3 regions of the Lysinibacillus sp. FW301-JW8 genome follow, and region 1 is predicted to be linked to each of the others. Evidence: riboswitches for the same ligand, from Rfam matches in the RefSeq annotation. Region 1 holds a riboswitch; each other region holds the start of a gene.
The links. Region 1 has a riboswitch for cobalamin ahead of cobT (nicotinate-nucleotide--dimethylbenzimidazole phosphoribosyltransferase). Riboswitches for the same ligand answer to the same signal wherever they lie in the genome.

Region 2: it holds a riboswitch for cobalamin, as region 1 does, so the genes downstream of both, AC3WOM_RS11230 (ABC transporter substrate-binding protein) here and cobT (nicotinate-nucleotide--dimethylbenzimidazole phosphoribosyltransferase) in region 1, are expected to answer to the same signal.
Region 3: it holds a riboswitch for cobalamin, as region 1 does, so the genes downstream of both, AC3WOM_RS04760 (ABC transporter substrate-binding protein) here and cobT (nicotinate-nucleotide--dimethylbenzimidazole phosphoribosyltransferase) in region 1, are expected to answer to the same signal.

Annotation. Positions count from the first base shown of each region.
Region 1 covers NZ_JBYTBB010000002.1:148,021-153,121, forward strand. Annotated here, with positions in the region: gene AC3WOM_RS01675 (sensor histidine kinase) at 1-750, shown strand, start outside; gene AC3WOM_RS01680 (response regulator) at 777-2,081, shown strand; gene AC3WOM_RS01685 (DMT family transporter) at 2,365-3,225, shown strand; cobalamin riboswitch at 3,271-3,447, shown strand; gene cobT (nicotinate-nucleotide--dimethylbenzimidazole phosphoribosyltransferase) at 3,537-4,598, shown strand; gene AC3WOM_RS01695 (trimeric intracellular cation channel family protein) at 4,728-5,101, opposite strand, start outside.
Region 2 covers NZ_JBYTBB010000022.1:49,143-54,243, reverse strand. Annotated here, with positions in the region: gene AC3WOM_RS11235 (FecCD family ABC transporter permease) at 1-783, opposite strand, end outside; gene AC3WOM_RS11230 (ABC transporter substrate-binding protein) at 780-1,742, opposite strand; cobalamin riboswitch at 1,927-2,111, opposite strand; gene AC3WOM_RS11225 (acyl-CoA dehydrogenase family protein) at 2,170-3,837, opposite strand; gene AC3WOM_RS11220 (class I adenylate-forming enzyme family protein) at 3,840-5,101, opposite strand, start outside.
Region 3 covers NZ_JBYTBB010000007.1:57,376-62,476, forward strand. Annotated here, with positions in the region: gene AC3WOM_RS04750 (hypothetical protein) at 1-554, shown strand, start outside; gene AC3WOM_RS04755 (GTP-binding protein) at 967-2,907, opposite strand; cobalamin riboswitch at 3,160-3,346, shown strand; gene AC3WOM_RS04760 (ABC transporter substrate-binding protein) at 3,528-4,523, shown strand; gene AC3WOM_RS04765 (precorrin-3B methylase) at 4,574-5,101, shown strand, end outside.

The sequences.
Region 1 (5,101 bases):
AAAGCAGTTTATCATATTGAAGATATTGAGAAGAAGCCTGCTTGGATTAATGATGAGTTGAATATCGCCAATCAAGAATTAAATCAGACAATTGCTTATATGGTAGAAAAGGAAAAAGACTATGTTCGAGAAAATTATGAAGCACAATTAAATAATTTACAAAGCCAAATTAATCCGCATTTTCTTTACAATACCTTAGACAATATTAATCAATTAGCTATGATTCATGAGATTGAGGAGATCTCTACTTTAAGCGTTGGACTAGCAAAGCTTTTTAGATATAACACGGGCAATAGTGAAAAGGAAACAACAATTGAAAAAGAGCTTGAGATTATTGAAGAATACATTAATATTATGAAAATCAGAGTTTCTTATTTAGTATTTCATATTCAGATAGAAGATAATGATTTATTACAAAATGCTATTCTAAAATTTACACTTCAGCCAATCGTTGAAAATATTTTTAAGCATGGTTACAGCTATAAAGAGTCTATAACGATAAATATTGATATTTATCGAAAAATAAATGATGTCGTAATTGATATTTATAACAATAGCGAATTTAGGGACATTGCTCAAATAGCTATGCTAAATGAAAAAATAAATGAAGAAAATCATGAGGGCAGCATTGGATTGAAAAATGTAAATAGACGATTAAAGATAAAATATGGAGAAGCATATGGTGTTACAGTTCTAGTTAACGAACAAAAATATTTTGTGTCGAGAATTCTATTACCATATAAGAAATAATGTCTTTTAACGGTGAGGTGAGCTCTATGAATATATTTATAGTAGAGGATGAGAACTTTATTAGAGAGGGACTAAGCTTTTTTATCAACAGAAATTTTACTGAATCCCTACATGTCTTTTCTTATGCAACTGGGGAAGACATGTTACTGGCAGCTAAGGATATTTCCCCTGACATCGTTTTATCGGATATTAATTTACCTGGTATGAGTGGAATAGAGGCTGTATGGGAGCTAAAAAAGTTCCATCAATTTAAGGTGATTTTTCTATCTGGCTATGATGACTTTCAATATTTGCAAAGTGCTATTCAAATTGGGGCAGAGGATTATATTTTAAAGCCAATTGATTATAAAAATCTAAAGCTAAAGCTTTCACAAACGATGGAAGCATTGAGCATGAAGAGACAAGTAGATTATGCTATCAAATATAATCAATTATTAAATTTAATATTGGCCTTTGATCAACAAATGACGGATAGTAATATCTATTCATTTGAATACTTTGTTATCAGCATCAATCAAACAAAAAATATACGAATTCCACACGCTCATGAGCTATTTTATTTTAATATTTTTGGGGAGCACATTGAAATTATGAATACCGATTTTGTTTTGTCGTATAGTCAGGATCATCATATCGTTCTGCAAAGAAAAGACTTACATGATGTAAATCAAGCCGTGCTAGAGTTACTGCTAAAGAAGCATCTAAATACAAGCGGCACTGTTCTAAACAAAAGAAAATCCATTTTTGATAATCAAATCTTTACGGATGAGTTAAAATTACAAGAATTTATAGGGGTTTTACAAAATACAAACATTGATTTTCAGCAAAGATTAGAATTCATGATTACGTTCTTATTACAATATAGCATTCATTTCAATTGCTTTGAAACGTATAACAGTGCCCAAAAAATTATTAGTATCCACCATCAAATGATTAAAGAAGACAATTTATCAATAATAGTAAATAGCTATATAGAGCCGCTCGTAGATAAAATACTTAATTTACATGGCAATAGAGATGATTTAGGGAAAAAAATAGTCGATTATATTTATACACATTTTGATGATCCACAGTTAGATTTGAATTATTTATCAGGCATATTTAACAAAAGCCAAGCAAATTTAAGTATATTAATTAAAAAAAGCATTGATAAAAATTTCATCCACCTGTTAAATGAGCTTAGAATTGACAAGGCAAAGCAGCTACTAGTTCATAGTAATAAAAGAAATAATGAAATTGCTTCGTTAGTGGGCTATAGTAATGAAGAGTATTTTAGTAAAGTATTTAAAAAATATGTTGGGATGACACCCGCCAAATATCGAACTATTTAACTTCTTTCAGCAAATGTCTTTTACGCGAAAGCACAGCGACAGCGGCAGGTACAGAAGTCTCCCGAGGCATAATTGATATAGTACGTGGGTTTCGGTAAAATAACTATAGAATGTCCGAGTTGAACATAGAAAGGATGGGTAATATGTTCCGATCAATAGCACCTCCAACAATGTCTTTACAGTAGAATCTACTGTTTAAGGCATTCCACACTAGCTTGCTCTTCTTTCAATAGATTCTACTGTATAGGCTAAAAACTATATAAGTAGAAAGTAGGAATCAGAAGTGAGCGGAAAATTTGCATTTGTTTTATCTATGATTATCTTCGGAGCTGTCGGTGTTTTTGCAAAATATATACAGCTACCATCCAGTGAAATTGCATTCTGGATGAGTGTCATTGGCTCTTGCTTTTTATTGGTAATTTTCATCGCAAAGAAAGAAAAAATAACGAAAGTATCTATTCTGCCTAATATATGGCCATTGCTGCTATCTAGTGTAGCATTATGTGGGAATTGGATTTTTCTTTTTCAAGCATACAAAGAAACAACCATTGCAAATGCAGCGCTTAGTTATTATTTTGCGCCAGTTTTAGTGATTTGTTTATCACCGATTATATTAAAGGAAAAACTGTATCTAAGAAAAATTTTCTATGTCTGTGTGGCGCTGGTTGGATTATTCTTTATTGTCCATAGCCAAGTTGCAGGAGAAAATGGGCAGGATATCGGTATAGTGTATGGGCTTATTGCAGCATGTTTCTATACATTCGTAACCTTTGTCAACAAGTATATTCATGGACTTAAAGAGCCTGCTAACACAATTGTGCAGCTTTCTTTAGCAGCGTTATTTCTGGCACTTTATCTTTATGGAACAAATGGATTCCAAATCATGCATATCGATATAAAATCCATTAGTTTACTTATAGCATTGGGTATTGTCCATGCTGGTATAGGCTTCTATCTTTTCTTTTTGGGAATGAGTCAATTAAAGGGGCAAAGTATAGCCATTCTAAGCTATATTGACCCTCTAACGTCATTGGTTATCTCAACGATGATTATAGGAGAAAAAATGACTGTGCTACAAATAATAGGAGCCATTCTATTACTTGGTGCGACCTTTATTAGTGAAATCGATCAGAAAGAACTTTAAAGGTGTCATATTGACAGCAAGAAATCTTTACAGTAAATTTAAAGTAATTGCATAATAGCATTGGGTGCCCATTATGGGAGAATAGGGAATAAAGTGAGAGTCTTTAGCGGTCCCGCCACTGTAAAAAGGAGTTTCATAGAGAATGCCACTAGCATGGTGCTGGGAAGGTTCTATGAAATGTTGAAATTAAGCCAGGAGACCTGCCTAATTGCTTCGATTATATAGACGATGGAAAAGTCTGTAGTTTATTTGTGATGAATAAACTGCAGGCTTTTTATATTGTCTCGAAAGATAGAAAGGGGAATAGTTTCATGCAATTATTACAGCAAACGATTAAAAAAATTCAAAATGTGGATAGCCATATGATGGGGAAAGCTAGGGAATATATAGACTCTCTGAGCAAGCCACCTGGAAGCTTGGGGGGACTGGAAAATCTTGCTGTACAGCTTGCTGGCATTACAGGAGAATTATTTCCTAAAATTGAGAGCAAGGCAATTATTGTCTGTGCAGCAGATCACGGTGTTTGTGAGGAAGATGTAACTTCCAATCCACAAAAGGTAACCTTTTTACAAACAATGAATTTTCCAAAAGGGCTAACGGGTGTTTGTGCAATCGCCAGCATAACCAATGCCAAAATTGTAACGGTCGACGTTGGTGTAAAAGAAGATTTACCACTTGATGCTGGAGTCATTCTAAAGAAAATTAAATATGGAACAGACAATATGGCAAAGGGTCCAGCTATGTCAAGAGAGGAAGCTATTCAATCCATCGAAGTAGGAATTGAAGTCGCAACGAGCGAAATTAAAAATGGAGTGGATATTCTTGGAACTGGAGAAATGGGTATTGGGAATACTACCCCAAGTGCAGCTATCCTATCCGTGCTTCATGCCTGTCATCCAAATGTAGTAACAGGAATGGGCGCTGGTGTGGGAGCGGGGGGAATTGCGCATAAGGTGAAGGTTATTCAACATGCTATTGCATTAAACAAGCCCAATCGCAACGATGCTATTGATATTCTTGCAAAAGTTGGTGGCTTAGAAATAGCTGCTATGGCTGGGATTGTACTTGCTGGGGCTGCAAATCGCAAGCCTGTTGTTATTGATGGTTTTATTTCTACGATTGCTGCCCTCATAGCATTTGAGCTTGAGCCAAAAATAAAGGACTACATCATTCCTTCCCATGCCTCAGAAGAACCAGGTGCAAAAATAGCAGCCAAGTTGCTAGGGGTAGAACCAATGCTACATATGAATATGCGTTTAGGAGAAGGCTCTGGTGCAGCTTTAGCCTTTCCAATTTTAGATGCAGCATGCTCCATGATTAAAAACATGGCTACACTTGAAGAATCTGTAGTGCTAGTAGAAACGAATGAATGAAGCACACTTTCTATTTATAAATGCTGATGGTTGAAAAAATATTTGCTTGAGGCATTTCTTGGCAGCAGCAAAAAGTATAACAAGCCCATTTAATCGAACTATTTGGGCTTGTTACTATTCATAAAATAGTCATGCTCGATTCAGCTTTCGTAAAGGCAAACGCCATTTCTTCATATAGGAAAGAACTCTTAGCACTGTAATTATTCCAAATAATCCATATAAAAAGAGGTCGCCTGTTAAAACTTCTAAACCAATCACAAGTCCTGCAAGAGCTGCCCAAACACCATAAATTTCATCACGTAATACGAGGGGCTTGCGTCTTGCTAATAGATCCCGAACAATCCCGCCTCCTGAGCCAGTTAAGACAGCAGCTACAATAACCGCACTAATTGGCATATCGAGCTTTACCGCATAGAGGGCACCTTGAATAGCAAATGCAGATAAGCCAATTGCATCTGTGAAGTTTCCCCAGCGATGCCAATGCTGAATTAGATGATGCGGGA
Region 2 (5,101 bases), on a different contig from region 1:
TACAACTAATCCAACGAAACCAATCGTTCCTGAAACAGCTACTGCTGCTCCTGTCAGCATGGATCCACCTACTAAAATTAAATACTTACTCCGCTTCACATTAACACCTAAGTGCTTTGCACGTTCTTCCCCATATAGCAGTACATTTAATTCCCTTCTTTGTGTCCAAAGCATTAATGAACCTACTATTACAAATGGGATAATCATTTGCACGAAAGGCCAGCCGCGCATGGATACTGAACCAAGCAGCCACCCTATCACTTGCCGCAGCTCCTCACCAGATAAGGCAATCATTAGAGAAATAAGTGAGCCTAAAAATGAGCTAAAGATGACCCCAGTTAAAATCAGCGTTTCCATTTTCAATGAACGATCTACTATTCTTGCAAAGCTCATGACTGCTACCATCGTTAACACTGCTCCAAGCATACTGAAGGTTGGCAATGCATAGAGTCCAACTACTGGAATTGATATGCCAAAAAATATTGTCATTACGGCTCCAACTGATGCACCTGAAGAAACACCTAATGTATAAGGGTCTGCTAAAGGGTTTTTTAACAAGCCCTGAAAAGCAGCTCCTGCAATGGCAAGTGACGCACCCACAAGCCCTGCTAGGAAAACTCGTGGCAGGCGTATTTTCCAAAAAATATTGGCAGCCGTTTCATCAGCTGCTTTATTCCACAATACCTCTAGCGGAATATGAACAGAGCCTATTGCTACGCCGCACCAGATGCTGATGATAAGAAGCGTTATGGCGGTTACATAGGCTGCAACTATTTTACTCACTCAAATGCCTCGGGGTAGATAGCTTTCGCTAATTCTTCAAGTCCCTCTCCTAAACGAGGTCCTTGACGACTTGTTGTACTCTCATCTACCTGAACAATGGCTTTATTTTTCACAGCATTAATTGTGTCAAAGCCAGCACGCTGTGGTAGCTTTGTTAAAATATCAGGTACATAATGATATGTCACCACGATGACATCTGGATTTTTTGCAATAATTTGTTCGGAACTGATTTCATACCAGCCTGCTGTATCTGCTGCAACATTTTCGGCATGAATCATATTTAATATTTCATTCATAAATGTATCTTTACCAGCTGTAAATATTTGTGGCTCATCAGATGCTTCTACAAAGACTTTCTTTGGCTTTACATCCTCGAGTTTTGCTAGAACCTCTTCTACTTTTGCCTTCATATCTTTAATAATTTTTTCGGCCTCAGGTAATTTCCCAGTTGCACGACCTAGTTGTTCAATTGTTGTATATGTCTCATTAAAGTCCTTCGCATCTTTTACAACAAAAACCTTTAAACCGGCAGATTCAAGCTGTTCAATGGCCCCTGCCGAAAGTGTCATACTCGATTCATGAGCAAACACAATATCTGGATTTAAGGCAATAATTTGCTCATTATTATATTCCATGCCGCCAACTTTTTGCTTTTCAGCTGCCTCTGCAGGATAATCATCATTATCGGTAACACCAATTATTTCATTGTTTAAGCCAAGAGCAAATAAAATCTCTGTGTTACTTGGAATAAGAGAGACTATTTTCTCAGGGGGTGCTTCCAGCGTAATATCCTTGCCAACAGCATCCGTTATCGTCATTGGGAATGTTGCTTTGTCTACCTGTGATGTTTCTTGCTGCTCAGAAGATGCGGGCTTTTCATTTTTTGCCCCTTCCCCACAGGCCACAAGTAAGCCAATTGCCAAAAATGCGGCCAATCCTAATTTCCAAAATTTCTTCATGTGAATCCTCCTAGTTTATCGGTGCCTATATTGTAACAACTTATTTTGCTGATGGATCGGTAATCGACAAACTTTGTAAGTTTATCGCCCACTTTTTCTAATCAAAACAAATACCCCTCATTCAAAGTGAGGGGTAATAGTGCACAAAAATACGCAAAATCCACCACCCTATCCTCGTAGGTTGAAAAGTGTTTCTATAAAGGCAGGTCTCCTGGCTTGTGCTACATACGTTTTTTCAAGCCTTCCCGAAAAACTTTCAGTGGCGTACATTGAAAAAACTAGCACATACAGTGGCGGGACCGCATCGGAATATCACCGATTTCCCTTTTCACTTTACATAAGTAAAGAACCTTTATAATATTCAGTTGATTTTATTATACATGAAAACAAAAGAAGTCGCCTACCAATCTAGACGACTTCCCCTTTATTAAATGATATCTGTAAAATACTGGACTGTTTTCATCGGTGCCCCTAGTTCTCTTAATGCCCATGTATGCTCTAAATAAATATCTGCCAGCTTTTCATATTTCCCCCCGAATCTGTGTGCCCATTCAACTGCTACAACACTTTCATACATATGCGCCATTTTTTCTGCTACCGCTTTTGCCTCAAATGTTTTCGTTGCTTCATCCAAAGAGCTAAATGTATGCAATGTCGATTTCAAATGCACTAATTGTTCCATTACTAATTGGACTAGAGGGCTGTCAGCTAACTTAGCTAAGCGCTCCTCCATAACACGTACAAACAACTCATGGGCTTGGAATTTATCTACTAAACGAATCAGCTCCAATGCCAGTATATTGGCAGTTCCTTCCCACACCGTAAGCACCTGTGCATCTCTTAGTAAGCGAGGTGTTACAAAGTCTTCAATATAGCCATTTCCACCATGTAATTCAATCACTTCACTCGCATATTTCACCGCTTGCTCGGCTGTTTCCTTTTTCATAATGGCAATATTTAAACGATTCATGATCATATCCTCATGATTGCCCTGACCACTTGTCACTTTATCATATAGCTGAATAAGATCAAAAACTGTTGTTACTTCTACATGAAGCTTTGCCGCTAATTTTCCTAGTGTATCCTGAATCATTGGGTATTGCGTTAAAGGCTTACCAAAGGCATAACGATTTGTCACATAATGCTTTGCCTCTAAAAAGCCGCGTCGCATAATACCTATAGAAGCTACAGCATTGCAAATTCTTGATAGATTAAGTGCCTCTAGCATATAATAAATCCCTTTATTGGGCTCACCTACAATATAGCCAAGTGCACCCTCAAATTCTACTTCACCAGAGGGTACTGCCTTCACACCGAGCTTATCCTTTAAACGGCGAATACGAAGATTATTCACAGTACCATCCTCCGCTCGCCAAGGAACTGCAAATAATGTTAGCCCTTTAGAGCCGGTAGAAGCCCCCTCGAGTCGAGCCAATACCATCGCTACACCGCACATTCCTACATTGGATGCAAAATATTTTTCACCATATAAACGGAACTGCTCACCTTCCTGTCTTGCCTCTACAACATTTGCCCCAACATCCGAGCCACCTTGTCGTTCTGTTAAAAAGGTTGCCCCCTCATAGAGCTCAGTATCCCCAGTTGCGCAAACATGTGGTAAAAAGCGTTCCTTCACCTCATCATTCGCATAATGATCAAGTAAATAAGCTGTTGCCATTGTTAATGTAACAGGACAATAAAAGCCTGGCTCAGCATGGGATAGTAAATATCCTTGTGCAAAGCTATATACATAGTTACCCCTTCTTCCTAGCTGTGGAATATTCTTGTGCACAAAGCCTACAATCCCGGTATTGTACGTCTCTTCAATCGTTTTTTTATAGCCATCATTGACCCAAATCTCTGATACCTCTTCACCATAGGAATTATAACGTTGTAATCGAGGCTCGCCCTCTCTATCCGTATGCTTCGCTCTTCTATCAATATCTCCAGCACAAAGCTCTCCAAAATCTGTTAGCTCTCGCGTTGCGTATTCCGCAAACTCTTTATCGAGCATCATTTCTAAAATACGATGGAGAGTATCATTGTCTTTAAAAAAATTCGTTGTCTTCACTTCTTCCTGATGTAGTACCTTCATAATTATCTCACCTCTTGTCCCTTCAAGGATTGCTTTAATATTTTGCCTGATGCATTCCGCGGAAGCGCTTCCACTTGCTCGAAAATCCGTGGAATTTTAAATTTAGCAAGATGCTGTTCTAAATAATGTTGAAGAGCTTTGTCATCAATTTCCGTTTTGGCAGCATAAACAGCCTTTACCGTTTCACCCCACTGTGGATGTGGTACACCGATAACAGCTACCTCAAAAATCCCTTCAAAGCTTACAATACAATCTTCAATTTCCTTTGGATAAATATTGACACCACCAGAAATGATCACATCCTTCTTGCGATCAACAATCCATATATACCCATCTTCATCCACACGAGCTAAATCACCTGTTTTTAACCAACCATTTATAAATACAGCCTTCGTCGCAATATCGTCCTTATAGTAGCCTAGCATATTGCCCTCTCCAAATAGCACAATTTCACCTACCTCACCAGCACGTACATCCTCTCCATCATCGTTAATAATACGTAGCTCCGTTCCAAGAGGTGCACGCTGACCAATACTTCCTGCCTTTGTCTTATGTTCCTCACCAAACAATAATGAGCCACTTGGACCAGCCTCCGTTAATCCATAAACACATGTAAAATGATCTGTGCAGAAAGCTTTTTGTATAAAACCGATTTCATTCTGTGATAATGGTGCGCCACCATATACCCACCACTTCATGGAGGATAAATCAGCGGTTTGCAATCTCGGCATTTGAGCAGTTAACAAATAGGCAACTGGTGCGCCAAAGAAATGAGTTGTCTTCTCCTGCTCAATCGAATCCAAAAACAAATCAGGTGTAAATGTTGGGGTTAATACATGTGTTGAACCGACAAGAATTCCTGCCATTAAAAATAAATGTAAGGGAGCTGAATGCGTTAACGGCATCATCAGAAGAATACGGCTTTCAGGCTTTACCTCCATCTCGACTGCAATCATTTGTGCTACAGTTAAAATATTACGATAGCTAAATAACACGCCTTTTGGTTTTCCAGTTGTCCCTGAAGTATATAAAATCGTTGAAGCGTCATCCTCTTTGAGCTGACAATCAATTATTTGAGAGGTCGCACTTTGAATTATTGTCTCAAAGCTTAACCAACCAGCCTTCTCTTGACCCGTTTTAATTTTCAATGAAATAACCGATATATTTTCGACCACTTTAAAAATAGCTTCATGTACAAGAAATGCTGTAGCCTCTGCATGCTGTGCCACATACTCTACCTCTTGTAAGGTAAATTTCGCATTGA
Region 3 (5,101 bases), on a different contig from region 1:
ATGAAGAATATAATGGACATCTTTTCGCAAAGGCAGAGATAACAGAAAACCTGAAAACGAAAACAAATAGCTTTAAGATGTATATGCCCACGAATCCAATTGTGTATGAGGTAGATGGTGAACTTTATCATTTGATTACACGTATCGATTCAACCCGTGCCAAACCAAATCTAGAACGCCTTTCTATAGAGCCTAAGCCTATATTAAGTGCTGCTCGTGTCAATGATTTATTGTGCTCGATTGTTATGCGCTTTTATGAAACTTATTTGGACGATTTATCACGAATCGCTCAGGATAACAAACTTATTAGTTTTGTAGAGCGTGAGTATAGGCATTTTTTACAGGCTGTGAAGGAACTAAATGATTATCATTTAAACTGGCATCCGCGTGGTAATGGTCATGAGCTGTTGCTGCAATTAATTGATAATTTGCAACTTTTGAAAAGTCGGCCAGGCAAAGTGTTGACAAATTTTTCTGATTCACATAGCTATGCTGTTGTAGAACCTTCTTATAGTCTTTTTAAAGAAACAAGGCAAACTGTACGAGCTTTATAGGAAAAAGGAGCTACTTAAATCCAAGAGGAAACGGCTCAAGTTCAGGAGCAAACCGCTCCGGCCCACCCAAGAACAGCTCGGGTTCAAGCGAAAACTGCTCCGGTTCACCCAAGAATAGCTCATGTTCAAGAGGGATCCGCTCAGGTCAACCCAAATATAGCTCGGGTTCAAGAGCAAACTGCTCCGATCAGTCAAAGAACAGCTCGGGTTCAAGCAAAAACTGCTCTGGTCAGCTCAAGAAAAGCTCGGATACAAGAGCAATACGCTCCGACCAGCCAAAGAACAGCTAGGGTCCAAGTGCAAACCGCTCATATTAGTCAATATCTTCTCAATGAAGAAACAATTAATAGAATCTCAGTACAGAAACAGGACATGGTATCAATTCCACATGTCCTGTTTCTACTTTTCTAAATTATTTGATACAATGCATTGCTGCTTGTGCCTCATGCCATGGAACGGAATAGCCTTTCCCCTTTGCACAAAAAATGCTGGCGGAAGTATATTCAGGGTCGGCATTTTTATCGTAGCCGACTTGCATAATTATTTCTTCAGCATTATGACACACATCGTAGCCATCAAATTGCAGAGAAAGCACACCCTTACCATTGGTGTAGGCAGCAAAGATCGTACTATAGCTCATAAATGTCGCGACAGGGGCACGACCAGTAATAATGACAGCATCTTCAGAAATAATTGGTGGGTCAAATGTACCGGATGCTTGCTGAATATCTGTCATCATGCGACCGATAAAATCGGTAGATGCTTTTAACTTAAAGCGGTAGTAGGGCTCCAGAAGGACAGACTCTGCTTGCTCGAGCCCTTGCCGTAATGCCCGGAATGTAGCCTCGCGAAAATCGCCGCCCTCGGTATGCTTAATATGTGCACGCCCCGTTAAAAGCGTGAAACGAATATCGGTCACAGGAAAGCCTGTTAGTAATCCATGATGTTCGCGCTCGAATAGATGTTTTTCAATTAGTCGTTGATGCCCAACGGATAAATCGTCCGTATGACATGCATTAACAAATGTATTACCAGTACCGCGTGAACTTGGCTCCATTAATAAATGCACTTCCGCATAGTGCTTTAAAGGTTCAAAATGACCATAGCCTGTAACAGTTGATGCAATTGTTTCCATATATAATATCTGTGGCTCTCCGAATGAAATGGCAAGTGAAAAACGCTTGTTGAGCACTTCGATAAGAACCTCAAGCTGGATAAGACCCATAATATGTACTTGAATCTCTTGAAATTTTTCATGCCATATTACACGTAATGACGGCTCTTCCGCTTCAAGGATACGAAAGATTTTTAGGACTTCCTTGATATGCTGGTCACCCTCGTATTGTACTTTGGCCTGCAGGGTTGGCACTAACTCATAGGGCTGTGGGTTACTGGAGCTTCCAAGGATTGCACCAATATTTGCTAAACTAAGCCCTTTCACAGCGAAAATTTCTCCAGCTGTAACTTCTTGTACGGTATCAAAACGATGTCCGTTATATAACCGTATCTCCGTCACTTTTTCGGTTACATCGCCAAATGAAAATTCATCTCGAATATGCAGGGTTCCCTGTAATGCTTTGATAAAAGTTAAGCGTTGATGGCCATCATGTCGAATTTTAAAGACTTCACCTTGAAATGGTGCAGCAGCATTGAAATGTGTTTCAGTAAGCAGTGGAAGCTGTGCTAGGAGTTCCTGTATCCCCATATCTTTTAATGCAGAGCCAGTAAAGCATAAAAAGGCCTTTTCCTGTTTAATCATCGCTTGGAGGTGGGCAAGACAGCGAGCGCTATCTAATGTTTCATTAAGAAAAGCATCCAAAAGATTGTCATCACGTTCAGCTAGCCATTCCATTATGTTAGAAGGAATATAATCCGAATGGAACATTTCATTTACTAGTAGTACATCCTCAGAGCAATCTTTTTGAAGCTGTGCCATAACATGATCCACCGCTGCACCTTCACGATCAATTTTGTTGATAAAAAAGAAGGTTGGAATGTGATACTGACGTAATAGGTGCCAAACTGTTTCAGTATGCCCCTGTAGCCCCTCAACTGCACTAATCACAATGATGGCATAATCCATAACACGAATTGCACGCTCCATCTCAGGGGAGAAATCGACGTGTCCAGGTGTATCGATTAATGTATATGTGTCGTTGCCAATTGTCATACGACCTTGCTCCGCAAAAATAGTGATGCCGCGTTGTCGCTCTAGCTCATGATTATCTAGGAATGTATCCTGATGATCTACCCGCCCGCGAGCCTGAATACTTTTGGTATGAAATAATAATTGCTCTGAGAATGTTGTTTTTCCTGCATCCACATGAGCAAGGATCCCAATAGTTTTGTACATAAATTAATCCTCGTTTCTATAAATCCGTCTATTTTATTGTAACAGAATTTTAATAAATTCAAGGTAAATAGTTTTAGAATATGTCATAATAGTGTTCCAAATCTAATGATTGCGAAAATAATTTAATGTAAAATAGTTCTCGTTTATGTATGAATATTTCTTTAATAATAAATATATTTAGTAAATGGATTATTTTGTGAGATTGCGAACGGAAATTACTTTTGCTAGTCTATCAATAATATTTATAACAATACATAATACCTTTATATTGGTGCAAATGGCCTTTGTCATTTGCTTAAAAGGGAAATCGGTGAGAATCCGATGCTGTCCCGCAACTGTAAATGGGGAGTCTATACAATATGCCACTGTAATCACACTATGGGAAGGCGTACAGATGATGAACCTAAGCCAGGATACCTGCCAATAATATTCTTTACTTCAACCACGAGGATGGGGATAGTGAATCAGGTCAAAAGCCGTCTTTTCACTATGCGTACCTCTTGGAAACAAGGGGATTTTTTTATGCCCTTTTTCAATTTGTTATACAGTTCATCACGAATCATGGTAGCAAAGAAGTCTACTGATTTCTTACTATATATAACATCAAAGGAGATAAAGACATGAAGAAATGGAACAGCATGTGGCTTGTCTTTGCACTGGCATTGATGGCTATTTTAGGTGCATGCAGCGCGAAGGAAGATAATGAATCAGCAGCACAAGGGGAAAAGGTTGAACCATCACAAGCGGCAACGACAGAAGTAACGATTGACAATAATGGGACAACGCAAGTTTATAAAGAAGCTCCCAAAAAAGCGATTAGCTTAAACCAACATGTAACAGAAATTATGCTAGCTTTAGGCTTAGAAGATTCAATGGTTGGCACAGCCTATTTAGATGATAAAATTTATGAGCCTTTACAAGCTGCTTACGACAAGGTACCTGTATTAGCTGACCAATATCCTACAAAGGAGCAGGTAATTGATGCAGAGGCAGATTTTTTATATGGGGGATGGAAAAGTGCCTTTGGTGAAAAGGGTGTCGGCACTCCAGAAGAGCTTGAGGCATTAGGGATTCACACATATCTACATACAGCATCCAATATGACAAAGCCAACTTTAGAGGATATTTTCATAGATATTCGTAATATCGCAAAAATATTCCGTGTCGAAGATCGTGGAGAAGCTTTAATCGATCAAATGACGAAGGATGTAGAGGCTATTCGGGCGAAATTACCCCAGGATGGCAAAGAGCTGCCTGTTTTAGTTTTTGACAGCGGTGATAAGGATGTCTTTACAGCAGCGCAAAACTTTATGAATGAGTTGGTAACGATTGCTGGAGGCAAAAACGTTTTTGGTGATGTCGAATCTGGGTGGACAACCGTTTCAAAGGAAGAGGCAGTTGCGCGTAATCCAGAGGTGATTGTTGTTATTGATTATGGAGAGACATCTGCTGAAGAAAAAATTAATTTCTTAAAGAATGACCCAGCATTAAAAGAAACAGAAGCCGTGAAAAATGAACATTTTGTTATTTTACCACTATCTGCAGCATCTGAAGGAGTTCGTGCCGCAGAAGCCATTCAAATTTTGGCAAAAGGCTTTTATCCAGATAACTTTTAAAATTTGAGCTAGCATTTTGCTAGCTCCTTTTTCATAAGGAGACATTATACATGAATGCATTTAATATGAACATACCAGAGAAAACCTTTGAAAAGCTAAATCAGCAGGGAGATTTTACTCGACTTGCAGTAAGCCCTGGAATTATTAATAAGCATTATACGCCAACACAATTTCAAATAATTGCAGAGGTCGTTGGGGAGACTGGTGCTATTAAATATTCTGCATCCTACAGTATTTTATTATCAATTCCAACTGTTGATGTGGCGGAGTCCATTAACGAATTACGAAAAGCTGGCCTGTACGTGGCAAAGCAGGGTCCCATCGTTGCCATGAAGGCATGTGATTTCTGTGATGGTGATAAAATGGAGGCCGCCCCTATAACAGAGCAATTATATTATTCATTAGAAGAGATGACAGTTCCTGCAAGATTACGTTTAAATGTCAATGGCTGTGCATCAGCTTGCTATAATGCTGTCTATGATGATATCGGTCTAGTTTATCAAAAGGATAGCTTTGATGTTTATTTGGGGGCGGTGCCGATGGGGGCAGATGCTCAAGCAGGAACATTGTTTGCTAAA